2 regions of the Alteripontixanthobacter maritimus genome follow, and region 1 is predicted to be linked to the other one. Evidence: predicted binding sites of a transcription regulator. Region 1 holds the regulator's gene; the other holds the start of a gene.
What was found. Region 1 encodes LexA, which represses DNA repair genes until DNA is damaged. Its sites were predicted from a motif close to GTTCCNCNCTTGTTCT; they were not measured.
Positions count from the first base shown of each region.

Region 1 (15,595 bases):
TGCGAATGGTCGCGTTGGCCGCGCTATTCGTGCTGCTCCTTTGGCCGGAATCGCTCGTCGGACCCAGCTTCCAGATGAGTTTCAGCGCTGTGATCGCCATCGTCGCCCTGCACAACAGCGCACCTGTGCGGGCGTTCCTGCTAACAAGGGACGAAAGCTGGTTCGCGCGGATGGGGCGGGGGACTGTGATGTTGCTTGTGACCGGCTTCGTCATCGAGATTGCGCTTATGCCGATCGTCATGTTCCACTTCCATCGTGCGGGGCTATTCGGGGCGTTCGCGAATGTAATCGCGATCCCGCTGGTGACGTTCGCGTCGATGCCGCTCATCGCAGTGGCGCTGTTCCTCGATGTGGTGGGGCTGGGTGCACCGGCATGGTGGGTGGCAGGCAAATCGCTGGAGGCGCTGCTCGGTATAGCACATTATACGGCGTCGCTGCCGGGCGCTGTGAAGCTGGCACCCCAGATTGGGCTGGGAACAGTGATGCTGTATGTGGGCGGGGCGCTCTGGCTTGCGTTGTGGCGCGGTAATGCGCGGCTATATGGTCTCCTGCCGATCGCAACCGCCGCTGTCATGGCGGCGGCAACTCCCGCGCCTGATATGTTGATTTCCGGCGATGGTCGGCATGTCGGTATAGCGGGGGAGGGCAACCAGCTTATCCTGCTCCGGGATAGTCGCAGCAGCTATGTCCTCGACAACTTTACCGAACTGGCGGGTGTGGCCGGGCAGCCTGTGGCCATCGCAGATTGGCCGGGAGCGAGCTGTAGCCCGGACTTTTGCGTGGTGGCGTTGGAGCGGGGCGGGCAGACCTGGCAAATCCTGCTCGCCCGAAGTCGGGATCTGGTCGAGGAGCGCGCGCTTGCCGCAGCGTGCGAACGCAGCGATATCGTGGTTGCGGACCGATATCTGCCGCAAAGCTGTGCGCCGCGCTGGCTTAAGGCGGATCGCAGATTGTTGGAGCAAACTGGAGGGTTGGCCGTTGATCTGGACGGAGCGCGCTTCGATGCCGTTGCCGATACGCAGGGAAGCCACGGGTGGTGGAAACCGGACGACCGATGACTGGCAAGCCGGGCGGGTTACGCAAACACTGGCTGCAAATTCACCGCGCTGCACATTCTTAGAGCACCGAGACCCCCGCGCGAGAAGCTAATAAAGCGAAGGGGCAGCAATCTGCCGCCCCTTGCCAACTTCAAATTCTCTGTTGGTAGCTTTCGCGCTACTAGTGGTAGCGCCGTAGCAGTCCTGCCAGCTTGCCCTGAACCTCTACTTCGCCCGGACGGTAAATCTGTGCGTCGTAGGCCTGATTGGCTGGATCGAGCACGACCTGCCCATCTTCGCGCCGCAGATACTTAAGCGTCGCTTCCTCGTTATTGACGAGTGCCACCACAATCTCCCCGTCTCGCGCGGTATCGGTGCGCTTCACGAGAGCGAAATCACCGTCGAAAATACCTGCTTCGATCATGGAATCGCCGGAGACTTCCAACGCATAATGTTCACCGGGGCCGAGCAATGCGGCAGGAACAGGCAGGCTGTTCTGCCCCTCGATCGCCTCGATCGGTGCGCCTGCCGCAATACGCCCATGCAAGGGTACGTCGATCACGTCGTTAGCAGGCTCGGGTGCCCGCGCAGCCTTCGCCGCTGCGAGAGAAATCACATTGCTGTTATCCGCGCTGTTCGCAGCGGACACTGGCGTCGCATCTTCGGGTTGCTTTATCACTTCCAACGCACGCGCCCTGTTCGGAAGGCGGCGAATGAAGCCGCGTTCTTCCAACGCGGAAATCAGGCGGTGGACGCCGGACTTGCTTTTCAGGTCCAGCGCGTCCTTCATCTCTTCGAAAGAGGGGGAAATGCCGGTTTCTTCCAGGCGTCGCTGGATGAACTGAATAAGTTCGTGCTGCTTTGCGGTCAGCATGGCGAAATGCTCCTTAATCGCCCGTTCCTTCGCCACCTTATGGTGAACGAATACGGAACAATTAGGAAACGAATTTCATCAAGTCAAGCATTTCCGCCATTCTGGATCGGATAGGTCGGAACGTGTGTTCCTGCTTTCATCTCTGCGCTGTGAGCAGGCCGATCGATCAGCGCGTTTGCGGTGGCGAGCGTAAGTAGCGCGCTGCTGTCGCGCTGGTCCAGCGGTGTGACGACCCCGTCTGCTATTTGCGCGCGCACAAACTCCTGCCGTCCACCGACCGCAGCCATGTCCCGTCCCAATAGGATCGGTACGGGGCGCACAAGGCATTCGCTCGCACCGCAAAGCCGCCGGATTGCAGGCAGCATGAAATGGAAGGCCGTGACGAAGCTCGACACGGGATTGCCCGGCAGGCCGAGGATTAATTGCTTGCCCAACTGTGCGACCATCACCGGCTTGCCGGGCCGCATCGCTACTTTCCAGAACGCAATGTCCGCGCCGGCCCGTTGGAGCGATGGGCGAACATGATCGTGATCGCCGACCGAGGCGCCGCCGGAGAAAACCAGAAGATCGGCGGTGGCATGGGCATCCAATGCGTCGACCAGAGCGTCAGGCGTGTCGCGCAAGGGTGGGGTGGCCACTATGTCGCACAGTTCCGCGCTTGCCATCGCGGCGAGCATCGCGCCGTTGCTGGCGGGTATTTGCCCATGCCCGCACGACGCAGGATCGGAGGTCAACTCGTCCCCGCATTCCAGAATAACGATCCGCGGTTTACGCCTTGCAGGAAGCCGGCCGTGACCTGCCGCGCGGGCAAGTGCGATCTGTGCCGGGCCGATCCGGGTTCCGCCAGGCAGCAATGGGTCGCCATCGGCAAAGTCGAAGCCTTCTCTCCGAATGTGTTCGCCGGGAACCAGCGCACCATCGGCCTGGCTCAAGATCTCGCCTTCGACCTGGGCGTTCTCCTGTATCAGGATTGCCTGCGTTCCGGCCGGACAATGGGCACCGGTCGATATGCGAACAGCATCACCGTCGGCCAGATGACTGCCGAACGGTAGGCCGCACCGGCTTTCCCCGACCAATTTCCAAGCACCCTTACCGGCGACCGCATAGCCATCCATCGCTGACACGTCCGCTGCAGGTTGCGTGCGGGCTGCGAGGAGCGGCTCTGCCAGATATCCGCCCAGCAGGCTTTCGACAGGCTGCGGCGCGATAGTATCGGCCGCATTCACCAGCGTTAGCAACCGCTCCTGGGCATCGACGAGCGATATCAGCGCGCTCATGCCGGAGCGTGCCAGTCGCCCGACTTGCCGCCCGATTTCGACAGCAGCCGGATGCCTTCTATGACCATTGATTTATCGAGCGCCTTGGCCATGTCGTAGATGGTGAGGCACGCCACGCTTACACCCGTTAACGCCTCCATCTCGATGCCGGTCTTGCCTGTCAGGGATGCTGCCACAGTGACGGTCAGTCCCCCGTCCTCGAACGCAAAGTCTACGGTTACCGCGTCCAGCGCAAGCGGATGGCACAGCGGGATAAGGTCGCCCGTACGCTTCGCCGCCATAATACCTGCGATGCGAGCGGCGGCCAGCACGTCACCCTTTGGAGCATTGCCATCGCGGATACTTTCCAGAGCCTCCGCCGACATGGTGATCCTGCCCTGCGCGACCGCCCGCCTGGCCGTCGCGGCTTTCGCTCCGACATCGACCATGCGGGCATTACCGTCGCTATCAAGATGGGTCAGCTTGCTCATCCGACCAGAAGTTCCCGCGTCGCCGCGGCGACATCGTCCTGACGCATCAGGCTTTCGCCCACGAGGAACGTATGTATGCCGGATCGGGCGAGCCGGGTGCAATCATCGTGACTGGCAATGCCGCTCTCGGCCACCATTAGCGTGCCGGTTGGCGCAAGGGGAGCGAGCCGTTCGGTGGTCGCCAGATCGGTCGTGAATGTACGCAGATCGCGGTTGTTGACGCCGATCAGCCGGGATTGCAACGTCAGGGCGCGTTCCAGTTCGGCCTCGTCATGCACTTCGACCAGAACGTCCATGCCATGCTCCAACGCCGCCGCTTCGATTTCTGCCATCGCGCCATCTTCCAGTGCGGCCACGATGATCAGGATCGCATCACCGCCGATCGCGCGGGCTTCTGCGACCTGCCATGGATCGACCATGAAATCCTTGCGCAGGACCGGGAGTGCGCAGACATTGCGCGCGGCAATCAGGTAATCTTCATGACCCTGAAAATAGGGGGCGTCGGTCAGTACCGAAAGACAGGCGGCACCGCCTTTCTCATACGCAACCGCGTGGGACGCCGGATCGAAGTCGGTGCGTATCAATCCCTTCGAAGGGGAGGCTTTCTTTATCTCCGCGATCAAAGCGAACCCGTCCTTCGCCTTGGACTCCAATGCAGCCCTGAAGCCGCGCGGGGCGCTATGTTGCTGAGCGCGGGCGTCCAGATCCGCCAGCGACAGCACTGCCTTTCGCGCAGTGACTTCGGCGCGTTTGGTTGCGCAGATTTCCTGCAGCTTGTTCATTGCGCCATCTCAATCCATTGTCCCAGCAACCGTTCTGCCGCGCCTATATCCAGCGCTGCACGCGCACGGTCGGCTGCATCGTCCCATTCGGTCGAGGTGCCGGAGACGATCAGCGAAGCTGCGGCGTTGAACACCACCGCATCGCGGTAGGCCCCCGGTGCGCCATGCAGCAAAGCCTTCAATGCACGGGCGTTGTAAATTGCATCATCGCCGCGGATCGCTTCGACAGGGGCGTTTGGCACGTCCACCAATGAGGCATCGTAGCGGCGCATGGCGAAACTGCTGCCGCGTACTTCGGCCACCTCGTTCCCGCCGGCCAGGCTCAACTCGTCCAGACCCTCGTCTCCCGAAACGATCATGGTGAAACTGGTGCCGAGCTGCGCCTTGGCGCGTGCATAGATCGGCACGTAAGCCGGCCGCGCGATGCCGATCAGTTGCCGGTCCACCCGCGCGGGGTTCGACAGTGGGCCCATCAGGTTGAAAATCGTCCGGCAGCCAAGTCGCTGGCGAATGGGCTGGATGCGGCCCATGGCCGGGTGGTGGTTCTTGGCAAACAGGAAACAGATGCCGATTTCCGCCAGCGTCTTTTCCGCAGTGCGTCCGGCCGCTTCCATATCCAGACCGAGCGCTTCCAGCGTATCCGCTGCGCCCGATTTCGACGATGCCGCGCGGTTGCCATGTTTGGCGACCGGCACGCCGCAAGCTGCGACAACAAGCGATACGGCGGTGGAGACATTCAGCGTGTGATGCCCGTCGCCGCCCGTACCGCACACATCGATTGCGCCATCGGGCGCATCTATCGGAACCAGCCGGGCCCGCAGCGCGCGCGCAGCCCCGGCGATTTCCTCTGCCGTTTCGCTGCGCTGGCTTAAATCGACAAGGAACCTGCCGATTTCTTCATCGCCGACTTCTCCGTCGAGGATTTGGCCGAAGACCACTTCCGCCTCGGCTTCCGTCAGTTGCGTATCGGCTGTGGGGAGTTCGGTCATGCCGGCACTTTCGTTTCGATACCGCAGATCTGGAGGAAATTGGCAAGCAAGGCGTGGCCGTGTTCTGTGGCGATGCTTTCGGGATGGAATTGCACGCCGTGGATCGGAAGCTCGCGGTGGCGGAACCCCATCACGCTGGTCCCGTCCAGCCCCGGTGTTTCGCTGGTGGCGTTTGTTTCCAGCACATCGGGGATGCCGTCCACGACCAGCGAGTGATAGCGGGTGGCGAGGAACGGGGAGGGCAGGTCTGTAAAAACCCCGCTACCGTCATGCGTCACCGGACTTGTCTTGCCGTGCATCAGCCCGCCACGCACCACGCGCCCGCCAAAATGCTGGCCGATCGCTTGATGGCCGAGACATACTCCGAGAAGCGGCAGGCGTTTGTCGGCACAGGCAGCGACCAGCGGCAGCGAAATACCGGCATCGTCCGGGGTGCGCGGTCCTGGGGACAGCAGGATACCGCGCGGCGCGAGGTCTGTCGCCTGCTGCACAGTCAGCGCATCGTTGCGCTCCACTTGTACCGTCGCACCCAATTCCATCAGGTAGTGCACCAGGTTGAAGGTGAAGCTGTCGTAATTGTCGATGACGAGGATGTCGGGTGAGGTCATGGCTGCCCGCTACTCCTTCAGTTCGACAACGAGTAATGGGCCAATCGCGGGCCCGGTGTCGAGCCGTCCCGAGACAGGGTCCCAAAGTGAGCTTACATTCCCGTCGAGGAACAGCGCGTCGGGCACCTTCAATTCGTCGCGGTACAGTCGGGCAAGCTTGCCGAAACTGACCGGTTCGTTCGAGATGAGGAAATGCGCCTTGCCGTCCTTGGCCACACCAACGCCGTTGCGGATGGCCTTGCTCGGCCCGTCCTGCGAAATTTCCGGATGCAGCTTGCCCTTGATTACCAGCATCGGGCCGCTCTGTGTGCCGAATCGGGGTCGGTCGCCCACATTGCGGTAGAAGTCGTCGCTCGTGCGCACCTGCCATTTCCCGCTCGTGCCGAAGAAAACGCCATTGGGCATCAGATGGAAATTGCCCGCTCCTTCGGTGCGACTCAGTTCCTTGCGGCGGTTACCGTTCTCGACGAAATAACCGATGGGTTTGCCCTCATCGTCATACATGCCGGCGTTTACGGCGAAGGCGACCGGCGGGGCGTTTGCCTCACGCTCCGCGGCGAGGCGGGCCAGGCTGCGGTATGGAGCGCCGCCTTCAGGTCCCAGTGCGGTGGTAATCCGGTGGCTGGCAGGGTCGGCAATGCAATGAGTAAAGCGCGCGCCCTCGAACATCAGCGTGCGGCAGGCGGATGGACGGCCCGGTGTCAACGCGGGATCGTCGGATAGGACTTGCCCCGGTTCTGCACCCGTCGCGGCGATATCCTCGGCCACTCCGCTACCGATTTCGGTGCGCATGACGGGCTTTCCTTCCGGCGTGTCTCCGCAGGACACCAGCGTCAGTGCCAGAGGAACGATGAGCAGCCGCATCATTGACCGTAATCCACTTCGCTTGCGACCCGCACGGCTTCGCGCGCGGCGGCAAATAAGGCCCCGGCCTTGGCTTCGCATTCGCGTTCTTCGTAAACAGGGTCGCTATCTGCAACAATGCCGGCACCTGCCTGCACGTGGAGCCGTCCGTCCTTCACTACACCCGTTCGCAATACGATGCAGCTGTCCACAGAGCCATCCGGCGAGAAATACCCCACACCGCCTGCATATGGCCCGCGGCGGTCATGTTCGAGTTCGGCAATGATCTCGCATGCGCGCAGCTTTGGCGCGCCGCTGACAGTGCCTGCCGGAAAGCCTGCAAACAAGGCGTCGACGGCATCGTACCGGTCGTCCAGTTGTCCTACCACGTTGCTGACGATGTGCATGACATGGCTATAGCGTTCCACGGTGTAGCTGTCCGTAACTTCGACCGTGCCGCGCCTGGCAACCCGGCCAACATCGTTGCGACCGAGGTCGAGCAGCATTAAATGCTCGGCGCGTTCCTTGGCATCGGCGAGCAGGCTTTCCTCCGCCGCGCGGTCCTCCTCCGGCGTGGCTCCTCGCGGCCGCGTACCTGCAATCGGACGGATGGTGACCTCGTCGTTCCGCACGCGGACAAGGATTTCGGGGCTCGAACCGACTACGGCAAATCCGGGCAAGTCGAGAAAATAGAGGAACGGCGATGGATTGACCCGCCGCAGCGCGCGGTAGAGCGCCAGCGGTGGCAAGGTGAACGGTGCGGAATAGCGCTGCGAAAGCACCACCTGAAAAACGTCCCCTGCCACGATATAGTCCTTCGCCTGCGCAACCATGGACGCATATTCGCCCGGTTTCATCATGGGCTGCGGCGTCAAATCCGTTTCGCCTTCGCTCGCAAGGGGGCCGGGTGAGGTGGGTTGGCCCAGAGCAAGCTGCCGCAGCGTTTCGTCGATCCGGTCGTGAGCCTTTGCCACTGTGTGTTCCGGCGAAACCGGGCTCGCCCAAATCGGCGCAATACAGTGCAGTTCATCGCTCAGAGAATCGAACACCAGCAACACAGTCGGGCGGACGAATACCATGTCGGGCAGGTCCAACCCTTCGCCTTTAGCGCGTGTTACGGTCTCCACCTCACCGATGGTTTCATAGGCGAAGTAACCTACCAGGCAGGCAAGCGCCGGCGGCAGACCGTCTGGTACGTCGATCTTGCAAGCAATGACGAGGCCGCGAAGCTGCGCCAGCGCGCTACCGTCCAGCCCTTCGAACGCGTCACGGTCATGCTGCCACTGCCGGTTGATCGCGGGTCTACCATCCACACTTCGGAACAGCAGGTCCGGATCGAGCCCGAGCAGGCTGTAGCGACCGCGAATTTCGCCGCCTTCGACGGATTCCAGCAGGAAGTCTCCGCGTTCGGGCTGCATCAACTTCGTGGCGGCACCTACCGGCGTGTCGCAGTCCGCCACGATGGTCCGCCAGACAAGCGCAGGCTTCCCGTCCCCCAACTGCTGCACCGCGTCATCTGCGCCGCGCAATCCGGGAAACGGGTGTTGTGGATCGGCAAGCTTATTAGTCAGCGGCCCGGTCCGATCGCGTCAATTGTTGCCGAGCAACGAGGCGCGCACTTCGGCAATAGCCTCTTCGTTCCGTTCCACCCCTTCGGCGGAACGGATGGCATTGATAAGCTGCTCGGAATATTCCTGTGCTGCAAGGGTTCCGATCTGCTGGCGTGCCTGCTCGAGAAGCGGCGAATCGTCGGCCACCGTGCCGGTTTCGATCTCGTCAAGATTGACCACGAACCAGCCTATGTTGCGCGGCGCCGCCAATTTTTTGGTAGTGCCTTCCGCCATCGAGAACAGCAGCGCCATTTGCGGCTCCACGCCTTGCGGCTGCGCGGCGGCCAGCTGCTGACGGGTCATATTGACGGGGCGCGGGGCTGGAAGCGTTGCTTTCTCCGCATTGACGGCCGCGGCGAGCGACTGGCCGCCCGCAACACGTTTCATAATACGGTCGGCAGCGGCCCGCGCCTTTTTCGAACCTTCCGAGATGCGCCATGCCAGCGTCAACTCTTCCTCGATATCCTTGATCGGGGCAGCGGCCGACTGTTCGATGCGAGTGACTTCGTAAAGGAGGAAGGTTTCACCGCGCTCGACTTCGGCCAGTTGCGGTTCGCTTTCGTCCATTTCGAAGGCACTTTGTAAAGCCGGAGCAATGACGTCCGGTCCGAACTCACCTGCCGAGCCGTAGATCTGCCCGGTGGCGATCAGCGGGCGGGTAATTTGAACCTTGATGCCCAGATCCTTCGCCACGTCGGACAGCGCCTCGCCATCGCTAAGCCGCTGTTCCAGATCGCCGGCAGTTTCATTAAGCAGGCGGCGGCGCTTTTCTTCGCGCAGTTCACCGGCAATCTCGCTGCGAGCTTGCGCCAGAGTGCGTCCTGCAACCGATTCGACATCCGTCACCAGCGCTACGTGCCAGCCAAGGCCGCTTCGCGCGGGCGGCGCCACGCGGCCTTCGCCTGTATCGAAGATAGCCTGCGTAACGGCGGCAGAAGTTTGCGAGGCAAAGGTCTTGCGGTCTGCCGGCCCGATGGATGTTGTTCCAAGGCCCGCTTCCCGGGCTGCCGCTGCCAGCGAGGTACCGCCCCGCACACGTTGCGCGATGGATTTGGCGGCAGCTTCCGTCGGAACGATCAGCTGGGTGACGGACCGATTTTCGCTCGCTGCATATTCGCTGGCGTTTTCCCGGTACCGTGCAGCAATTTCGGCATCGGTCGGATTGATTGCATCCCCCAGCGCGTCTGCATTGAAGGTGGCATAGCGCAAAGTGCGACGCTCGGGCCGGATGAAATCAGCGCGATTGTCTTCGTAGAATGCGCGTAAGGTCGCCGCGTCAGGCTTGCCTTCCGGGGCAAAGGCTGCGCTCGGGATGACAGCGAATCCGCCGACCCGTCGCTCCGACGAAAAGGCGGCGATGCGCCGGATCAATGTTTCAGGCAGGGAGGCGCCCAGACCGGCAGGCTGGAGCAATTGCCGCGCGAACAGTCCTTGCGCCAGATCGTCACGCAGCATCGCGTCGGTAACGCCTTGTTGCGAAAGTATCTGCTGGTAGGCGTTTTCGTCGAATTCGCCATCCGCACCCCGGAACGCCGGAATTTGCAGGATCTCGCTGTTGATAAGGTTTTTCCCGGACCGAAGGCCATAACGTTCCCCGAACGAGCGCAGCGCATTGCGGTCGATCAAACCCATGAGAACGTCATCGAAGGCCCCGCGCTCGACGAAGCTGGCCATCGATGCGGTGGGATCCTGCTGCCGTTGCTGGTCCAGCCCGGAATTCGCCGCCTGCGTAAGGTCGCGCGCCTTGATCTCGTTATCGCCGACGACTGCAACGGTGTCCCCGCTCGACAACCCGCCAAAGCTTGCATTGCTGGACACATCCATACTGGCAAATGCCAGGGCGATCAGAGCGAGAAAGGCCAGCGAGACCACGATCCCGATCTTGGAAGTGAAAAATCTGCGGAATGTTTGGATCATGGTGTGGATAAAGTCCGGCAGGCAAGGAACACGCGCTCACGGCAGGGCGGGCGGTGCTTTTGCAGGTTCAAGATTGCTGCGCGCTGTATCTCTCATGCGACCCGACCGCAACAGGTGGGCAGGCCTTTTGCATTTCAGGCGAACTGCGACTAGCGGAGCGGGACCATCAGCCCTAAATGGGCGCGCATATTTCATGACAGAGACTGGAAATTATCATGACCGAACGGCCCTACGTCGTCGGAAACTGGAAGATGAACGGCACACGGGCGATGCTTTCCGAAGCACGCGCCATCGACCGTTCCTCGCAACGCCTGATGAAGGTCGAGGTCGCACTGGCCCCGCCATTCACTCTTATACATGCGGTCCACAAGGAGGCAGCCCAGCTCGCGATTGGCGCCCAGGACTGCCATACGGACGAGGATGGCGCGCGGACCGGTGACATTTCGGCTGCAATGGTGGCCGATGCCGGGGCAAAATTCGTCATTCTTGGCCATAGTGAACGCCGCGAAGGTCACGGCGAAACCGACGCTCTCGTGCGGAAGAAGGCGGAAGCAGCGCTTGCCGCCGGTTTGCGTCTGATCATCTGCTGCGGCGAAAGCGAGCAGGTTCGCGATGCGGGTGCCGCAGAAGATTTCGTAACCACACAGCTGCGCGGTTCATTGCCGGATAGCATCGAAGATGCGGGTGCAAATCTTTCCGTCGCTTACGAACCGATCTGGGCGATCGGCACCGGCCGCACACCTACGGTGTCCGATATCGGCGCTATGCACCGCGCCATCCGTGCGCTTCTGGTGGAACGGTTCGGCGAGGATGAAGGAGCTGCCATACGCATTTTGTATGGCGGCTCGGTCAATCCGGATAACGCAAACGAGTTGCTGGCAGCCGACGAAGTGGGCGGGGCGCTGGTTGGCGGTGCCAGCTTGGCCGCGGAAAGCTTTCTTGGCATCGTGGTTGCCGCTGCTGAAGTCGCGGACAAGGCCTGATTTCGCCAAAAACTTGCCGTCCGGCATCGCGACGCCTAGATAGCGCGCATAGTTTTTAATTCGAGTAGAGACCCAGCAGATGTTCCTGTTCCTTACCGTTCTCCAGGCGATTATCGCTGCTGCGCTTGTGGGCGTGATCCTGATGCAGCGTTCGGAAGGTGGCGGTCTGGGTATCGGCGGCAGTCCGTCCGGCCTGATGAGTGCGCGCGGCGCGGCAGATGTGCTGTCCACCTCGACGAAATGGCTGGGCGTGGTTTTCGTTGTCCTGTCGATTGTCATTGCGGCGGTTGCCGTGGATCAGGCGCAGGACCAGGCCGTGACTTCTACGCTCGATCGCACTGTGGCGCCTTCTGAGACGGCTCCGACTGCTGCGCCTGCAGTTCCGGCCGATGACGATCCGCTGGCTGGCGCTACCGAGTAACAATACACCCCGACCGCGTGGCCGACGTTTGGCGCGTTTCCTGCTGCAACTGTGGATTAGCGCGCGCTTCATACGATAAGCGCTTGCGCCGACTCACGCGCTATCCCTAAGGCTCGGCTCCCATGGCGCGGTTCATTTTTATTACCGGCGGCGTGGTTTCCTCGCTCGGCAAAGGTCTTATGGCAGCAAGCCTTGCTGCCTTGTTGCAGGCGCGCGGCTACAAGGTCCGCATTCGGAAATTCGACCCTTATCTGAATGTCGATCCGGGCACGATGAGCCCTTATCAGCATGGTGAAGTCTACGTGACCGATGACGGGGCGGAAACCGACCTCGACCTTGGCCATTACGAACGTTTCACCGGCGTCTCCGCGCGGCAGAGCGACAACATCACATCCGGGCGCGTCTATCGCGATATCATCGCGCGCGAACGGCGCGGCGACTATCTGGGCGCAACCGTGCAGGTAATCCCGCACGTGACCGACGCGATCAAGGCATTCGCGCTCGACGATACCGACGATTTGGACTTCGTGTTGTGCGAAATCGGCGGCACCGTAGGCGACATCGAATCGCTGCCATTCATGGAAGCCATTCGACAATTGCGGAACGAGCTGGAGCCGATGCAGACACTTAGCGTCCACGTGACGCTAGTGCCGTTTATCGCGGCAGCAGGTGAATTGAAGACCAAGCCGACGCAGCATTCCGTCCGTGAGCTGGCGTCATTGGGCATTAAACCCGACGTCCTTCTTTGCCGCTGCGAACATCCTCTGCCGGAAGGTGAACGCCGCAAAATCGCGGCGTTTTGTAACGTCCGCGCAGAAGCAGTCATCCCCGCTCTCGACGCGCCGTCAATCTATTCCGTGCCGCTGCAGTACCACCATGAGGGGCTGGATACCGAAGTCCTGCGCGGTTTCGGCATCACGGACGCGAAGGACCCGGACCTTGCACGCTGGGCGGATGTAACCGACCGCTTTTTCAATCCGGAAGGCGAAGTGACTATTGGCGTGGTCGGCAAATATGTTGGTTTGCAGGACGCATATAAGTCCTTGAACGAGGCGCTGGTCCATGGCGGCATGGCCAATCGAGCCAAGGTCAATATCCGCTGGCTCGATGCCGAATTGTTCGAACAAGACGATGCGGATATTGCTGCCGAACTGGAGCCCCTTCACGGAATTCTTGTGCCCGGCGGCTTTGGCGAGCGTGGTTCCGAAGGCAAGATATCGAGCGTTCGGTTCGCACGCGAACGCGGCGTACCGTTTTTCGGGATCTGTCTTGGAATGCAGATGGCCTGCGTCGAAGGTGCGCGTTCGGCTGGGCACGATGCGGCGTCTTCAACCGAATTCGGCACCACGCGGGAGCCTGTTGTCGGTGTCATCACGGAATGGATGACCCAGGAGGGTCTCGAAACACGCGAGGCCGATGGTGACATGGGCGGCACGATGCGACTTGGCGCCTATGAGGCAAAGCTGTCCGCCGACAGCAAGGTGTCAGGCATATATGACGGTGCAACGGCGATTTCAGAACGTCACCGCCACCGCTACGAAGTTAATTCCGCCTATATCGAAGCACTGGAACGCGATGGGCTGGTATTTTCCGGAATGTCACCCGATGGACTGCTTCCTGAAATTGTCGAACGTCCGGATCATCCGTGGTTCGTCGGGGTGCAATTCCATCCCGAGTTGAAGAGCCGCCCATTCGATCCGCACCCCCTGTTTGCGGGATTTATCGAGGCGGCATTGCGCCAATCCCGGCTTGTCTGACACACTGCATTCTTGGACTAATACTTATTAGTCTTGCAAATTGTGAGCATTCCGTCGATGTTATGGACAACAGGGATCCGACACGTTCGCCGACCGGCGCCATATCCGTGATGTGTTTTGTGCAAACCGGCGGGCTACCTGTTTACATTATTGGCTAAGCCAATCGCTGCGCATCTTCTGCGACCCGGATGCGCGCGAATGGCTCAGGCGACGCTTCTGGCGTCGCGGGGCGAGCCTTTGGGCTCGCCCCAACTATTTCGCAAACTGCGCTTCAGGCGGCGTTGGTTTCATCGTGGTCCGTATCATCCGACCCGAGATCTTCGACGACCTTCAGCTGCGATTGTCCATTCACCGTAATTTTCTTCGGCTTCATCGCCTCGGGAACTTCGCGAACGAGATCCACCAGCAACAATCCGTCCTCGATTGCGGCGTTTTCTACCCGGACGAAGTCGGCAAGTTCGAACCGCCGTTCGAAACCGCGATTGGCAATGCCGACATGCAGCATTTCACCGGTATTTTGGTCTTCGTCGCGCTTTCTGCCTTGGATAGTAAGCAGGTTCTGCTGCGCGGTTATGTCGAGATCGTCGGGCTTGAAACCGGCGATAGCAAGCGTGATGCGATATTGGTCGTCACCACGCCGTTCGATGTTGAATGGGGGGTAATTGTCCCCGCCATTGCCGCGAACCTGGCTTTCCAGAAGGTCGAACACCTTGTCGAAGCCCACGGTGGTGCGGCGGTAGGGAGTGAAATCCAGACGTGACATAATACAAATCCTCCTATTTGAGCGATCTATCATTTCACGAGCGGCCCGTCTGATCGGCGTCGCCCGCGGCTTGCGTCCATGCCCGGTACGGCGCATGAACAGTTTCGAGATAGGAATGCCGCGTGCCCCGTCAACCTCCCGGCCGCGATTTCACCCGATGTCCAACACTTTGTTCAGGAAATTCAAATGCCTAAACCAAAAATCGATATTTATACCAAGATGGGATGCGGCTATTGTTCCCGTGCAAAGCGCCTGCTCGACAGCAAGGGCGCGGAGTATAGCGAACTGGATATAACCATGGGCGGGCCGAACAAGGCCGCCATGCTCGATCGTGCGCCGAATGCGCGGACCGTTCCGCAAATCTTTATCGGAGAAACCCATGTAGGCGGATCAGACGAGTTGGCTTCTCTGGAGCGGGACGGAAAGCTGGACGCGATGCTTACGGCGTAAGGACTGACCCGGCAATGACCAGAATAGCCATTCTGCAAATGCAGTCGGGCATCGACCCGGCGGAAAACGCAGCCGTCATGGTCGCGGCAGTCGCGGATGCGGCGCGGGGCGGCGCGACCATGCTGTTCACGCCTGAAATGAGCGGCCTGCTGGACCGGGACAGATCGCGCGCTTCTGCTCATATCGTGGTCGAAGCGGACGATCGGGTCCTTGCGGCCATGCGCGCTGCGGCCGTCGATCATGGCATCTGGGTGGCGATCGGGTCGCTTGCTGTCCTTGCACACGGCCAGCAACAGGCGGAGCGTGCTCGCTGGGCTAACCGATCCTTCGTAATCGATCCGGCCGGCGAGATCGTCGCCCGATATGACAAGATGCATATGTTTGATGTGTCGTTGGACGATGGCGAAAGCTGGAGCGAATCGAGCGCTTATGCGCCGGGTGAACGCATAACCACGGTAGATACTCCGGCCGGGAGGCTTGGGTTATCCATCTGCTACGACATTCGCTTTCCCGCTCTATATCAGCGCCTTGGAATGGAAAGCTGTGACATCATCGCAATACCCGCGGCGTTTACTGCGCCGACAGGCCGCGATCATTGGCATGTCCTGCAACGTGCGCGCGCTATCGAACAAAGCTCCTATGTCGTGGCGGCGGCACAGGTGGGCAAACATGATGACGGCCGAACAACCTATGGTCATAGCCTCGTCATCGATCCGTGGGGCAAGGTGCTGCTGGATATGGGCGGTGACCGGCCCGCCCTAGGCTTTGTTGAGATAGAGCAGGAGCGGATCGCGTCCGCTCGCCGGCAGGTGCC
Region 1 covers NZ_QBKA01000002.1:1,184,741-1,200,335, reverse strand. The annotation lists gene HME9302_RS06030 (ComEC/Rec2 family competence protein) at 1-1,058, shown strand, start outside; gene lexA (transcriptional repressor LexA) at 1,219-1,911, opposite strand; gene HME9302_RS06020 (molybdopterin molybdotransferase MoeA) at 1,995-3,188, opposite strand; gene moaC (cyclic pyranopterin monophosphate synthase MoaC) at 3,185-3,658, opposite strand; gene trpC (indole-3-glycerol phosphate synthase TrpC) at 3,655-4,440, opposite strand; gene trpD (anthranilate phosphoribosyltransferase) at 4,437-5,429, opposite strand; gene HME9302_RS06000 (anthranilate synthase component II) at 5,426-6,037, opposite strand; gene HME9302_RS05995 (phosphodiester glycosidase family protein) at 6,047-6,904, opposite strand; gene HME9302_RS05990 (anthranilate synthase component I family protein) at 6,901-8,298, opposite strand; gene HME9302_RS05985 (SurA N-terminal domain-containing protein) at 8,470-10,407, opposite strand; gene tpiA (triose-phosphate isomerase) at 10,623-11,390, shown strand; gene secG (preprotein translocase subunit SecG) at 11,470-11,811, shown strand; gene HME9302_RS05970 (CTP synthase) at 11,934-13,568, shown strand; gene HME9302_RS05965 (Hsp20 family protein) at 13,840-14,331, opposite strand; gene grxC (glutaredoxin 3) at 14,518-14,781, shown strand; gene HME9302_RS05955 (carbon-nitrogen hydrolase family protein) at 14,796-15,595, shown strand, end outside.

Region 2 (15,595 bases), 210 kb from region 1:
GTCGTGGCAGCGGTTTTTGCCCTGGTTGCCCTGCCGTCTGACAAGCTCCGCGGGTGGCTTCGCGTGAACGTCGTGAAACACCTGTTCAAACACCGATACGACTACCGGGCGGAGTGGCTGCGCTTCACCCAAACGATCGGCCGGGCGGATCGCGGCGACGCCAGTTTCGGGGAACGGGTGGTACAAGCGATGGCAGATATCACCGATAGCCCGTCGGGATTGTTGCTGCTGCCGTCGGACGATGGTGCGTTGGAACTTGGTGCGCGTTTCAACTGGCCGACCCTCGACGTGCCGCCGCGCGCATTGCCGGCGCGGATAGTGTCGCTGTTCGAACGGCATGAATTCATTCTGGACATGGACGAGGCCCGGTCCGGAACCGATTACCACGGTGAACTGCCCGCCATGCCGGACTGGCTGATCGGAGAACAACGCGCATGGGCTATCGTGCCTCTGCTGCATTTCGACCAGCTTACCGGCGTGGTCATTCTTGCACGGCCCAAGCACGTTCGCAGGCTGGACTGGGAAGATTTCGACCTCCTCCGCATCGCGGGTCGGCAACTGGCAAGTTACATGGCAGAACAGGCAAGCCAACGTGCCTTGCTGGAGGCCAACCAGTTCGACGATTTTAACCGGCGGATTGCGTTCGTGATGCATGATATTAAGAACCTTGCCAGCCAGATGTCGCTGCTTGCGGGCAATGCTGAGAAGCACGCGGATAATCCGGCCTTCCATGCCGATATGCTCGTCACCCTGCGTAATTCGTCCGACAAGCTTGAGACATTGCTGGCAAGGCTCGGCCGCTATGGCAAATCGTCGCAAAGCCAGGCGCAGGACGTCGACCTTTCCGAACTGGCTCGCAAGGTTGCCGCGCATTATGTCGGCACCCACCCGGTCCAGCTTTCGCGGGACGAGCAGTGCATTGTGGCTGGCGATCCCGAGGCGCTGGAACAGGCGTTGATCCACATTGTCGGCAACAGCGTCGATGCCAGTCTCGTCAATATGCCCGTCATTCTGGACGTGTCCAGCGACGCGCTGGAAGGTCGTATCGAAGTCAGCGATTCCGGCTGCGGCATGAGCGCCGAGTTCATTCGCGAAGGACTGTTCAAACCTTTCGTGTCGACCAAAGAAGGCGGCTTTGGTATCGGCGCGTATGAGGCGCGCGAGCTTATCCTCGCAATGGGCGGACGATTGGACGTCGATGCCCGGGAAGGGCTCGGTTCACGCTTCGTCATTCGCCTTCCGATAGCGGCAGCCGCGCAGCTGCGTACGAACCACGTTTCGGATGAATCCGCACGAGACGACGCACACGTACAACATCCGAACAAGGTTGCATGATGCCCGATACCAAACCCAAGCTGCTGATCGTGGAAGACGATGCCGGGCTGCAGGCGCAGCTGAAATGGGCGTATGAAGATTTCGAGGTTGTCCAGGCTACCAATCGCGATCAGGCTCTGGCCGCCTTGCGATCCGATATGCCGGCCGTGGTCACGCTGGATCTGGGCCTGCCGCCTGACCCTGACGGCACCACCGAAGGTTTCGCCGTGCTGGACGAAATCATGGCGCTGAAGCCCGACACGAAAGTGATCGTCGCATCTGGCCACGGCGCCCGCGAAAGCGCGCTGACGGCGATCGAACGCGGTGCTTACGATTTTTATCAGAAGCCGGTGGACATCGACACTTTGGGGCTGATCGTGCGCCGGGCGTATGAACTGCACCGGATCGAGGCAGAGAACAGCAGACTGGCAGCACGCGTGTCGCAGGAGCAGACCGTGCTTGGCCGGATTGTCACTGCCGCACCGGAAATGAGCAAGGTCGCCCGCACGATCGAACGGGTCGCGGATACGTCCGTGTCGGTCATGCTGCTGGGCGCGAGCGGTACCGGAAAGGAGCTGATTGCGCGGGGCCTGCATGATGCCAGCAATCGCGCGGATGGGGCATTCGTGGCGATCAATTGCGCTGCCATCCCCGAAACGCTGCTGGAAAGCGAACTGTTCGGCCATGAAAAGGGTGCGTTTACCGGCGCAGTAAAAACCACGGAGGGCAAGATCGAACAGGCCCATGGGGGGACGCTGTTCCTTGATGAAGTAGGTGACATCCCGCTGCCGTTACAAGTCAAATTGCTGCGCTTTATCCAGGAACGGACGATCGAGCGCATTGGCGGCCGGAAGGAAATTGCGGTGGACACCCGAATCGTGTGCGCCACCCACCAAAACCTGGAAGCAATGATCGGAGAAGGGCAATTCCGCGAAGACCTCTTCTACCGCCTCGCCGAAATCGTCGTGAATATCCCGACGCTCGCTGATCGGCCCGGCGACGCCGTGCTGCTGGCCAAATTCTTTCTCGGCCGGTTTGCTGCCGAAATGAACCCGCAGGTAAAAGGCTTTGCGCCTGATGCATTGGCCGCGATCGACGGATGGGGATGGCCGGGAAATGTGCGCGAACTGGAAAACCGGGTGAAGCGCGCCACCATCATGGCAGACGGCAAGCTGGTGTCCGCCGAAGATCTCGATCTGGGCGAGGACGACGATACACAGGCGCTGAACCTGAAGGCAGCACGTGAAGTGTCGGACCGCAAGATCATCCGGCATGCCCTGAGCCGGAGCGACGGCAATATCTCCAGCACTGCAAAGATGCTCGGCATCAGCCGGCCCACCTTGTACGATTTGCTCAAGCAGTATGATCTTCAGCCCTAAAACCCATTCAGCGATATTGCTTGCTTGCTGCACGCTGCTTGCCGCGTGTGGAGGCGGTCCGGACACACCTGACACAAGGGGCGATGTTGCCGCGCTGCTGGCGGATGGTGACGGATTTTCTGCCGAACTGCGCCTTCGTCAGAAGCTCGAGGATGGAGCGGGCGAGGCCGAAATCGCTGCCGACATGGGCGAAGCGGAAATGTTGCAGGGCGAATTGGGGGAAGCGCGCCGTTGGCTCGCACCCGGTGCGTTCACGCCAGATACGGCCGCGCGCGGCTTCCTGCAGCTTGGGCGGCTGGAGATGCGAGAGGGCAATCTGGCTGCTGCGGGACAAGCGTTCGACCGGTCGGCGGCGATCGATGACGAAAACCCGGAACTATGGGTGGATATCGGGCGCCTGCGTTATCGCGGCGGGGAGCAGGCGCAGGCAGTCGAGGCAAGCGAGCGCGCTGTGGAACTGGGGCCAAACCACGCCGCTGCCTTGCAGTTTCACGGCCAGCTCGTGCGCGATTCCGATGGTATGGACGCCGCCCTGCCGTGGTTCGAACGTGCCCTGAAAAGCAATCCCGATGATGCCGAACTGCTGGGTGAATATGCGGCCACGTTGGGAGAGACCGGCCGCGCAAAGGAAATGCTGGCCGCCATTAGAAGGATGACCGAGATAGCGCCCGGTCATCCGCGCGCATACTATCTGCAAGCGGTCCTGGCAGCACGGGCGAACCAGTTCGATCTTGCGCGGTCGCTCTTGTCACGCAGCGGCAACCTCGACCGGAATGTCCCCGCGGCGATGCTCCTGTCCGGCCTCATAGACCTCGAGAACGGCAATTATTCCAGCGCCGCGCAGATGTTTGACCGGCTGTATCGGCTACAGCCCGATAATGGCCGCGTACGCGACCTGCTGGCGCGCGCGCTGTCGCTCTCCGGAGCCGATGGCGAGTTGATCTACCGCATGGGCGAGGCCGCCAGTCGCCCCGGAAGCAGCCCCTATCTGCTCGAGCTAATTGGTAGGGCGCAGGAACGGGTGGGCAACCGCAAGGCCGCGGCGGATGTACTGGCACGTGCGGCGCAGCCTCGCAGTGCCAACCTGGCCGCGTTGCGAGGCAACACACCGCTTAACGTGGCGCAAACGCGCGGAGCGGCGAGCGGCCGCGATGCATTGGCGCTGGTGCGCGCGCTGATCGTGGATGGTCAGTTTGATGCCGCCGCCAGCAGCGGCGCCGCGATCCGCCGCCGCTTTCCCGGTTCTGCCGACGCGTTGGGGTTGGCCGCCGATGCAAGCCTTGCCGATACGCAGATACTGGAAGCGATCGAGTTTTACCGACGATCGGCAGATATTCGCAGGCCCTGGCCGCTCACCCGCCGCATGATCGCCGCTTATCGCGCGCTCTACCGCCAAGACGATGCCGTATCGCTGTTGGAACGGCATCTGGCGGGCGATCCCGGCAATCACGAAGCGGCGGCCATGTTGGGCGTGGTCATGGCCGAGCGTGGGGACTGGATTCGTGCGGTGGCCGCACTCGATCACGCTATTGCGCATGGCGCGTCGCGTGATCCGGAAATGCTGGCTTTGCGCGCGCAGGCGGCGTTGCGGCTACGCCGTCTGGAAGAGGCGCGCGCTTTTGCTGTCAAGGCCTACGCCGTCCAGCCGATGAACCGCTTCGCTACGCTAACCCTAGGCCTGACACTTGGCAAAGAGGAGGGGCGCGACGTGTTCCTCGAAAAGGCCGGTGCGATTTCGACGAGATAGCGGGTCCAGCAGGTCGACTTTGGCATTGATGCGGGGCAGGGCGACCATCGTCCATGAGAATGCTTGCCCGCCTGTTCGATCCGATGGTCCGGCTGTTACTGCTTGCCATCGCATTCGCCGTAATCTTGCCTGCGACCGGCGATGCGCGCGTGGTCGCAGGCTGGATCAGCGACGGCGCGATCTTTCTCCTGTTCCTGCTGAACGGATTGCGGCTTTCGCGCAGCGATGTTGCAGGTGGTTTGCGAAATTTGCGTGTGATGCTGCCACTGGTCGCTTGGTGCTATGGCGCGATGGCGCTGGCGGGGCTGGGCTTGTGGCACGTAACCGCATCGGTCTTGCCACCGATGCTGGCGCTCGGGTTTCTGTTCCTCGGCACGCTGTCATCCACCGTGCAATCGGCAACGGCATATACTTCGATGGCAGGCGGCAATGGCGCGACATCGGTAGTGGCCGCAGCCTTGCTCAACATCCTCGGCGTATTTGTCACTGCTCCCTTGTTTTCGGTATTGGGGGGCGGCGGGGCCGTAACGTTCGGTTCCGAAGCGCTGATACGCATCGCACTGATCCTGTTGTTACCGTTTGCGATCGGTCAGATGTTTCAAGTCCGCATGGCGCGCTGGACTGCGGCCAATCGCCCGCTGATTGGCTGGATGGACCGTATCGCCATCGGGATCGCGGTTTATGTCGCTATGTCCGGCGCGGTTGCCGAAGGGCTGGGAACGCGCGTCGATCCGGCGGCGTGGGGCTGGCTTGGTGCGGGTGTGGCGGTATTTTTGCTCTTCGGCTTCGGCGGAGCTTGGACAGCAGGCGGTGCTCTCCGGCTGCCGCGCGGCGATCGTATCGCGTTCCTGTTTGCGGGCGCGCAGAAAAGCACTGCGATGGGCGTACCGCTGGCCAGCATCCTGTTTACGCCGGCGATGGCCGGGCTCGTGATTGTGCCGTTACTGGCCTATCACCTGCTGCAACTAGTCGTCTCCGCGCCCATCGCACAGCGCCTTACTCGGCAGGCGCTTCCCTGAGCGCTGCTCCCGTGTTTCGCGCCTCGGCCCGGTTGTGCCGGACCGACCACCAAAGCGAAATACCGATCAACGTTGCACCGATCAGACCGGTGATGGTTTCGGGAATGTGGAACTTGGCCGACAGTAGCATGATCGCTCCCAGCGCAATGATGGCCCAGAACGCGCCGTGTTCCAGGAACCGGTATTCGGCCAAAGTTCCCTTTTTCACAAGATGGATTGTCATCGAGCGCACGAACATCGCGCCGATCGACAGACCCAGTGCGATCACTACCATATTGTTGGACAGCGCGAAGGCCCCGATCACCCCGTCGAAGCTGAAGCTCGCATCGAGGATGTTGAGATAAAGGAACCCGCCCAGACCGCTACGCACGATTGCTCCACGGGCGCGCGCTGCCTCTTCTTTCAACTCCAGCAGCGTGCTGACCCCTTCGACGGCGATGAACGTGACCAGACCGAGTATTCCGGCGGTCAGGAAGGTCAGCGCGTCGTCGGGCGTAAGCAGGCCTGCAATGCCCCACAGCACGAGCAAAAGGATGGCAATCTCCGCCGCGGGCAGGGCGGAAAAGCGCGCGAGAAATTTCTCCACCGCGCTGATCCAGTGAATGTCTTTTTCACCGTCGAAGAAGAACTTGAGGCCAACCATAGCGAGGAACGCGCCCCCGAACCCGGCAATGCTGACATGGGCGGAACTGACCAGTCGTTCGTATTCTTCCGGATCATTGAGCGATAGGTCGATCGCCTGCATCGGGCCGATGCCTGCAGCAATCGCCACGATCGCGAGCGGAAACACGATCCGCATCCCGAATACGGCAAAGGCGATCCCCCAGGTAAGAAAGCGCCGCTGCCAGACCTCGTCCATATCCTTCAGGACGCTGGCGTTCACCACCGCGTTGTCAAAGCTTAGCGATACTTCCAGTACGGATAATACAATCACGATCCACAGTAGCGCCAGTGTACCTGATACCGTGCCGGTGCTGGCCCAGCCATACCATACGGCCAGGCCTAGGCAGACAACGGTGAAGATGATCGAAAGCGTGTAGAAGCGCAGCAGCGTGGCCATATCAGTCCGGTCCTGTCGGAAAAGTTTTGCGTCAGCCCTTGGGCTGGTAAGTCTGTTCGGCGGTGGGGAAGCTGCGGTCCTGCACTTCGGCAGCGTATTGCTTCACGGTGTTCTCGATGGTTTCCGCAATGTTTTCATATTTCTTCACGAAGCGCGGTACCCGTTCGAACATCCCCAGCATATCTTCGGTAACAAGCACTTGCCCATCGCAGCGGGCCGACGCGCCGATGCCGATAGTAGGGCAGGCAATCGCTTCGGTCACGGCAATCGCGATCGGTTCAACGACGCCTTCCACCACCACGGCAAATGCGCCTGCTTCGTCTAGCGTGCGCGCATCGCTGACGATCTTGTCCGCCTCTGCATCGCTGCGTCCGCGCGCCATATAGCCGCCGAGCATGTTTACCGCCTGCGGAGTCAGGCCGACATGCCCCATTACCGGGATGCCGCGCTGGGTCAGGAAGGCGACGGTTTCGGCCATGGCCTCGCCCCCTTCCAGCTTGACGGCAGCCGCGCCGCTCGCCTTCAGGAGCGTGGCGGCGCTTTCAAACGCCAGCTGCGGGCTGGCTTCATACGCTCCGAAGGGCATGTCGACGACCACAACGGCATGATAGCTTCCCCGCACCACGGCGGCGGCATGGTTAGCCATCATATCCATCGTCACAGGGACAGTGGAGGGGAGGCCGTAAATGACTTGACCCAGCGAATCCCCCACGAGCAACAGGTCGCAATGCGCATCCAGCAACTGTGCCTGCCGCGCGGTATAGGCAGTAAGCATCACCAGCGGATCGGCTGTTACACCGTCCACCTTGCGGCCACGGATGCGCGGCACCGTAAGGCGCTTCATCGGCGCGGGTGTAGGATTGGCGCGGCTGGTTGCCGTGTCGAGCTGGAAGGTGGTGGACATGGGCACGGCTCTTATCCCTTCGCGCAGGCGTTGAAAAGCTGAGCTGCAAATATGCCCGGGGTCTTGGCGAGCCGGGACTTTCCATGCACAAGGCGATCGGGAGGCGCGGGTACCGCGCTCATGAGGGAACATACGACATCATGGTTGCAACCACCGGAAGCGACGGCATCACCAAACGCGACGGCTGGTCCTCGCGATCGGCATTTATCCTAGCGGCGATCGGCTCGGCTGTCGGGCTGGGGAATATGTGGCGGTTTCCCGCCGAAGCTGGAGCAAATGGCGGCGGCGCTTTTGTGCTGTTCTACATCCTATGCGTCGTTCTGATCGGCTTGCCGGTCCTGCTTTCGGAAACGCTGATCGGCCGCCATGGACAATCTGCGGCCCCTGAAAGCGTGCGGCGCATGGCGCAGGAATCAGGCAAATCGCGGCATTGGGACGTGCTGGCGTCGGTCGGGGTCTTTTCTGCCTTTCTCATCCTCAGTTTCTACTGCGTGGTCGGCGGCTGGGTGCTGTATTACGTCGGCGCGTTCGTGCAGGATCTTTTCACGACCGGTCTAACCGGCGGTGCGTTCCAAGGCCGTCCGGCCGAAGAGGTCGAGGCGCTGTTGCCTGGCTTGTTCGGTAACGGCACCTTAATGGTCGGATTGCATGTCGCGTTTCTGGCGGTCACATTCTACTTCGTCGCCCGCGGCGTATCGGGCGGTATCGAATGGGTCGCGACCTGGCTTATGCCGGCGTTCTTCGTATTGTTCGTGGCGATCACGATCTACGGTGCCTTCACCGGAGCGTTTGCCGAAGCGCTAAGTTATCTCTTCACGTTCGAACCTTCCAAACTGACAGGAAGCGTGATGCTCGCCGCAGTGGGCCAAGCGTTCTTCTCGCTGTCGCTGGGTGTGGCTGGGATGATGACGTACGGCGCCTATGTCGGGCGGGACGTCAATCTTGGCAGCACCAGCGGTATCATTGCAGGCGCAGATACGCTGGTCGCATTGCTGGCCGGCCTGTGCATCTTTCCAATTGTGTTTGCCGCCGGGTTGGAGCCGAATGCCGGCCCCGGCCTGATGTTTCAAAGCTTGCCGCGCGCGTTTCAGGATATGCCGGTCGGCTCGTTGGTCGGAATGCTGTTCTTCATCATGGTATTCTTCGCTGCGTTGACCAGTTCGGTATCGCTGATGGAAGCGCCCACCGCTTGGGTGAAGGACAAGTTCGGCATCGCGCGGCCCATCGCCGCTGCCATTGTATCCTTCGGGGCGCTGGTTCTCGGCGCGCTCGCTGCATTGTCCTTCAACGATCTGTCCGAATTCCAGCCGCTGACCGGTTTTGCCCTGTTCGAAGGGCAGGGCATGTTCGACATTCTCGATACCCTGACAAGCAAGATCCTGATGCCGGTCGGCGCTATTCTCACATCGGTATTTGTGGGCTGGATTGCGTCGAAGCGGTTGGTGGATAGCGAAAACGGTTTGAGCGGCGGTCTGCATGTATTCTGGCTGTTTCTGGTTCGCTGGCTTTGCCCGATCGCGCTGGCGTTGATCCTGCTGGTTGGCATCTTCCCTGAAGTGTTCGGTATGGAGTAACTCTTCAGTTCGCTTTCAGGCGCGCTGCATAAATCGCCTGCGCACAAAAAAAGGGCCGCTCCCAAAACGGAAGCGGCCCTTTTTTGTCGGTATTACCGTCAGCCTACAGGCTGGTTTCGACGTGCTTCTTTTCCGCTTCGTCATGCACAGTCATGCCCAGCGCCATCTTGGCGGTGGTCAGCAAGCCCAAATCGGCGCCCCAAATCTCGGCATCGCCGAGGTCCATGCGCAGGAATAGAATGTCGGGATCGTCCTTCCCGCCGTCGTACCAGGCTTCGACGAAGTTGTTCCACATATCGTCGAAGCGCTGCCGGTCGGTCTCAATCGCCAGTGTCCCGTCGAAGCGGGCAAACATCTCGTGGTCCTTGCTTGCGAAATTGGCTGTAGCCTTACCCAGCTTGGCGAAGTCGCTGCGCGTTTGCGTGAAGAACCAGATTGCGCTGTTGGCATCCTTGTCCAGCTGTGCGGTCATCGGCACGGCAGTATCAGGCTTGCCGTCCAACTGTAGAAAGACGAACGGCGAATCCGCCATCGCTTTCCAGAATTGAGTCTTCTGCTCGTCGGCGGTTGGGTTGTCGGTCATAAAATTCCTTCCTTTCGCCACCAACGATATTTCGCGCAGCATCGTTCCCGTGTGAAAATGCCGGGAAGGTCCGCACGTGGGGCTCGGCGTTGAAAGAAAGAAGCCGCCCGTCCTGTAAAACAGGGCGGGCGGCTAATGTTCAAGAGGTCGTAATTACTTCGACGGTGCCACGAGCAGGCGGTTGTTAAGTGGCTGAAGCGAACGGGCGGTCATGCCCAGCGCGCCCTCGAAAGCCGCGATTTGCGCCGGGCTGGCTGTCATCACCGTCTCGGCAACATGCCAGTTCACATTTTCGCTGCATGGCGGCGTAGTAAGTGAACCCATATAACGATGAACCGAGAGATCGGCCGGAACCATATCGCTCATATCGACCGTAACATCGCCGCCATTCCCGCGTGGCATGGCATCGACGATATTCTGGAGCGCCGGATTGGCTGCGCCCGCTTCGAACATTATTCCAAGAACCCCAAGCGTACCGTCACTGGTCGCGTGTACCAGATGTGCTGTCAGCGGGTAGCGCTTACCGCTGACGGCGTGCTCGGAGGGGGTGTGGAAGTGCACCTGCAACAGGTTGAACAGGCGGTCTCCGGAAATCATGCCCTGGCCCGTCGGCGTATCGACCTGGACCTTGTGCGTGCCGATAGCGAGCTTGCCAGCCGCGTTGCCATATGCGGCAGAAAGTTTCACATCGCCGATAGCACTGGCCTGATCGAGTTCGATCGGGGATTGCATCGCGCCAGCATCGCAGGCGGCATAATCGGAATTGGCGTTGGACCATCTTTCGGCTGTCATGCCGTCGGTATACTTCCAGTCCAGCTGGCCATCTGCTGCTGCGGCACCCGTGGCGATACCGGCCGCGGACAGTGCGGTCAGCGAGGCAGCGGCAATTGCAGTCTTGAATTTCATGTTCGTCTCCAGTCATCTGTCGCAAGGCATGACCGCCCGGCAAGATCGGTTGCAAATTTATATAGAGGATCGAAGAGAATATTCGGCCCCTGTATGCTACGTCCGACATCACGAGTTCTTACTCGCCAGAGGGGCCCGGCCGCGTTCATACTACGTGTCATTTACGGACCGGTTCCCGCCCTTGCAGCATGGCGTACGTCCGGATTGATATTTGATCATGCACCTTGGAAGGCGCGCCCGCATGCACAATATGTTGGAAAAGTTCTGGCTTTTCCCCGTATTGGAACATATAAAGAACGCATGGCGCAGCAGACGATTTTGCAGAAGTTGGAAATACTTGCCGATGCGGCCAAGTACGATGCCTCCTGCGCGTCATCGGGTACCGCGAAGAAAAACTCGTTGGGTTCGTCGAAAGGTATCGGTTCGACCGAAGGGATGGGTATCTGCCATGCCTATGCACCTGATGGCAGGTGCATATCGTTGTTGAAATTGCTGCTGACGAACCACTGCATTTTCGATTGCCACTATTGTGTGAACCGCAAAAGCTCCAATACGCCGCGCGCCCGGTTTACGCCGCAGGAGGTCGTGGATCTCACGCTGAACTTCTACCGGCGCAATTATATCGAGGGTCTTTTTCTCTCTTCCGGTATCATCAAGACATCGAACCATACGATGGAACAGATGGTGGAAGTCGCGCGCATTTTGCGTGAAGAACATGATTTTCGTGGGTATATCCATCTGAAGACCATTCCTGAGGCTGATCCCCAACTGGTGCATCAGGCGGGGCTTTATGCAGACCGGGTTTCCATCAATGTCGAACTGCCCACCGATAGCGGATTAACACGTCTCGCGCCGGACAAGGACGCGCGCCAGATCGAGGGCGCGATGAAGGGCGTGAAAAGCTCTATCGTGGAAGCAACGGATGCGCGCAAACGGTTCAAACATGCGCCTCGTTTTGCACCGGCAGGGCAGTCCACGCAAATGATCGTTGGCGCGGATGCGGCCACCGACGCCGATATCGTCGGGAAGGCGAGCCGGCTATACGATGGGTACAGTCTGCGCCGGGTATACTATTCCGCCTTCAGTCCAATCCCTGACGCAAGTGCTGTGTTACCTCTGAAACGTCCGCCGCTTATTCGCGAACATCGCCTTTATCAGTCCGACTGGCTGATGCGGTTCTACGGTTACAAGGCTGGCGAAGTGATGCAAGCGACGGGTGCTGATGGAAACCTCCCGCTCGATATCGATCCCAAACTTGCCTGGGCGCTCAAATTCCGGGGTGAGTTCCCGCTGGATGTGAACCGCGCGCCGAAAGACCGCTTGCTTCGCGTACCGGGGCTGGGTGTAAAGGCGGTCAACCAAATTCTTGTCGCTCGACGCTACAAGACATTACGGTTGGAGGATGTGGGTAAACTGACCGTATCCATCGCCAAGGTTCGGCCGTTTATATGTACGCCGGATTGGCGCCCGACTCAGCTGACGGACCGCGCGGACTTGCGCGCATTGCTTGCTCCGAAAGAGGAGCAGCTGGAATTGTTTGCCGCATGACCGCGATGGCTAATGATCTCACGCAGGGCGCGTATTATTCGATCGAAATGCCCGCGCCGGACGATTTCGCGTTTTGGCGTGAACAGGCCCGGCGTTTGGTGCAATGCGGTGTCCCGCCGGACAAGGTTGCTTGGGTGGAGCCGGGTGGTTCTGGCGACCTGTTTTCGCAAAGTCAGCTAGGCGGTGGCGGAGCGAACCTTCCAGATCCACCGCAGAATGCATCGCAGCCGCGCGCCAGCAAACGGTTCCTCCAACTGGCAGGCAACGCTGCGCTCCATTCCGACCCGGACCGCTTTGCGCTGTTATACCGGCTGTTATGGCGGCTACAGTCGCAACCGCGTACTTTGGACGACAAAACCGATGCAGATGTTCGCAAGTTGCTCGATCTGGACAAGGCTGTGCGCCGTGACAGCCACAAGATGCACGCATTTGTGCGCTTTCGACTAATCGAGGATGATATGCCGCGAGAAGCGGCCGTGCAGGACGAGGTAGAACATTACGTCGCGTGGTTCGAGCCCGACCACCATATATTGCGAGCCAATGCCGGCTTCTTCATGCGGCGTTTTGCCAATATGAAATGGTCGATCCTTACGCCGCGGGGCACACTGCACTGGGACGGCGAAACCATGCATGAAGGTCCGCCTGCGGAACGTAGCGATGCACCGGAAGGCGATCCGGTAGAGGATTTGTGGCGCAGCTATTACGCCAACATTTTTAATCCGGCGCGGCTGAAAGTCGGGGCGATGATGTCTGAGATGCCGAAGAAATACTGGAAGAACCTGCCCGAGGCGTCTTTGATACCCGAACTTATCGCAGGCGCGCAGTCGCGGGAAAGTACCATGGTGGCTGCTGGCGCGCTTGAATTCGAGGAGAGGCCCCAAACGCTTCCGGCCATCGATCAGGCAATTCACGGCTGCGCGAAATGTCCCATCGGGCAACTGGAAAATCGCGCGGTGATGGGGGAGGGGCCGGATCAAGCCGAAAACTTCTCCGGGTTGATGATCGTTGGCGAACAGCCGGGCGATCAGGAAGATTTGGGCGGCCGACCGTTCATCGGCCCGGCCGGCCAATTGCTCGACGTGCATCTCCAAAAGGCCGGGATCGATCGTGCCACTGCTTACGTCACTAACGCAGTAAAACATTTTAAATATGTCCAGCGCGGAAAACGGCGCATCCATCAATCGCCCGGCGCGAAGGAGATCGACACCTGCCGTTGGTGGCTGGAGGCGGAACGTGAGGTCGTGAAACCCAAGCTGGTGCTGGCCATGGGGGCAAGCGCGGCGCGCAGCATGTTGGGTAGAACGGTCAGTATCACGCGGGCCCGCGGTGAAGCCGTTACGCTGGACGATGGCAGCGAATTGTGGATTACAGCGCATCCTTCCTATCTCCTGCGCTTGGACGGAGACGCCCGCATGAAGCAAGCAGCGCTGTTCGATGCCGATCTCGCTGCCGTGGCGGAACGGCTTAGGGAACTGGCAAACGCGTGACGGGCCGCGCGCCGTTTGTACATGCAGTAGCCTCGGCTGCGGAAGGCATGACTGGATGAAACGTGGCTTTGCCGCAATCACGCTTGGCAAGCAGGCGTTTCGGTATGACCGGATCGCGATCGGGCTGATGTGGCTTGCAGCACCGTTGCTGTTTGGTGCCGCATGGCTGGCGATGCACCCCGAACATGACCCACGCGCGCCGCTGGATCTGCGCGATCCGCCAGGATGGGCGACCGAGCGCAAATTGCTGGCGCTGCGCGGCGATCCGGAATTATGCCGCGCCGTTCTGACCCGTAGCAAAGTGGCATTCACCATGCTGCCACCGCAGGGTGAGGGTGCTTGCGCGAGGCCCGACCGGGTAGTGCTGGACGACATCCCCTTGTCGCCCGATCGACCCCCGACCAGCTGCGCGGTATCGAGCGCGTTGCATCTCTGGCTGGAGCGCGGCGTTAAACCGGCAGCGCTGGAAACCTTCGGTTCGCCGCTCGCCTCCATCGAACATTACGGCGCGTTTTCCTGCCGCCGCCTTTATGGGCAGAGTGACGGTCGCTGGAGCGAGCATGCGACGGGCAACGCGATCGACATTGCAGGCTTCCTGCTGGAGGATGACACTCGCATCAGCGTGCTGAACGACTGGCAGGACGAAGGCGGTACAGGCGACAAGGCCCGCTTCCTCCGTATGGTTCGCGAACATGCCTGCGACAGTTTCGCGACCGTATTGTCACCCGATTACAACGCGGCGCATGGCGACCATTTCCACTTCGACCAGCAAGATCGCGGCTTTGGCGGGGTATGTCGCTGACGCCGTCACGGGTACGCTAACGGGCGGGCGCCTCCAGCGCATATCCAGCGGAGCGAACGGTGCGGATCGGGTCCGACAGGCCTTCGCCTTCCAGCGTCTTGCGGAGCCGGCGGATATGCACGTCTACCGTGCGCAATTCGATGTCGCTTTCCGCGCCCCACACCCCGTCGAGCAACTGGTCGCGGCTGAATACCCGGCCTGGCCGTTCCATGAAAAATTTAAGGAGACGGTATTCGGTCGGGCCGATCTGCACGTCTGCTCCTGCCCGGGTCACCCGGAACGCATTCGGATCCAGCGTGATATCGCCAACCGTAATTTCCTCCCCGGCCAAAGCCGGCCGGATGCGGCGCATGACGGCTGCGACGCGGGCGACCAGCTCGCGCGGGCTGAACGGTTTCGTGACATAATCATCGGCGCCGGTTTCCAGACCCCGGATGCGGTCATCCTCCGCCTCCCGCGCAGTCAGCATGATGACGGGCACATGGGCGGTTGCCTTGTCGCGGCGCAACTGGCGGCAAACTTCTATTCCGCTGGTCCCTTCCAGCATCCAGTCGAGCACTACCAAATCGGGCAATTCTTCGCGTGCCATGACCAGTGCTTCGTCGCCATCCGGCGTTACGCGCACGGTGTAGCCTTCTTTCTCGAACCGGAATTCCAGCAGTTCGGCAAGCGAGGGATCATCCTCCACCAGTAGCAGTTTGCCTTCGCTCATAACTGCCGCTCCTGCTCGTTGATTGGCCGGTCAGGCCTTGCCTGCCTCACCCTGTTCCTCGTCCTCTTCCGGCGGATAGAGGCCTGTCGCGGCGTAGTGCACCATTTCTGCAACATTGGATGCGTGGTCGCCGATGCGTTCGATATTTCGCGCCACGAACAGGATTTGGGCCGCGCTGGAAATGGTGGCGGGATTTTCCATCATGTAGGTCACGACGTTGCGGAAGATGGAATTATAGAACGCATCCACCTTGTCGTCGGCAGCGATGACTTCGCGCGCCAGAACCGGATCGCGTGCGGCGTGAGCGGTCAGCACGTCGTGCACCATTTCTGCGGCTATCTCGCCCATCGCAGGCAGTAATGCGAGCGGTGCGAAGCGTTTGCCCGCCTCAATTTTCTTCACCCGCTTGGCAATGTTCTTCGAATAATCGCCAATCCGTTCGACCATACCAGCGATTTTCATGGCGGCGATGACTTCGCGCAGATCGTCGGCCATCGGCGCGCGCAGCGCGATGATCCGCACCGCCAGTTTGTCCACATCGCTTTCAATGGCGTCGATCT
Region 2 covers NZ_QBKA01000002.1:973,296-988,890, forward strand. The annotation lists gene prsK (XrtA/PEP-CTERM system histidine kinase PrsK) at 1-1,335, shown strand, start outside; gene prsR (PEP-CTERM-box response regulator transcription factor) at 1,335-2,693, shown strand; gene HME9302_RS04950 (tetratricopeptide repeat protein) at 2,677-4,440, shown strand; gene HME9302_RS04955 (bile acid:sodium symporter) at 4,494-5,459, shown strand; gene HME9302_RS04960 (DUF475 domain-containing protein) at 5,437-6,519, opposite strand; gene panB (3-methyl-2-oxobutanoate hydroxymethyltransferase) at 6,551-7,423, opposite strand; gene HME9302_RS04970 (sodium-dependent transporter) at 7,564-8,997, shown strand; gene HME9302_RS04975 (pyridoxamine 5'-phosphate oxidase family protein) at 9,101-9,580, opposite strand; gene HME9302_RS04980 (carbonic anhydrase) at 9,734-10,486, opposite strand; gene HME9302_RS04985 (putative DNA modification/repair radical SAM protein) at 10,787-12,034, shown strand; gene HME9302_RS04990 (UdgX family uracil-DNA binding protein) at 12,031-13,521, shown strand; gene HME9302_RS04995 (extensin-like domain-containing protein) at 13,577-14,323, shown strand; gene phoB (phosphate regulon transcriptional regulator PhoB) at 14,340-15,035, opposite strand; gene phoU (phosphate signaling complex protein PhoU) at 15,066-15,595, opposite strand, start outside.
Region 2: HME9302_RS04985 (putative DNA modification/repair radical SAM protein) is a predicted target of LexA. The motif match lies at 10,769-10,784, and genes of this name have one in related genera.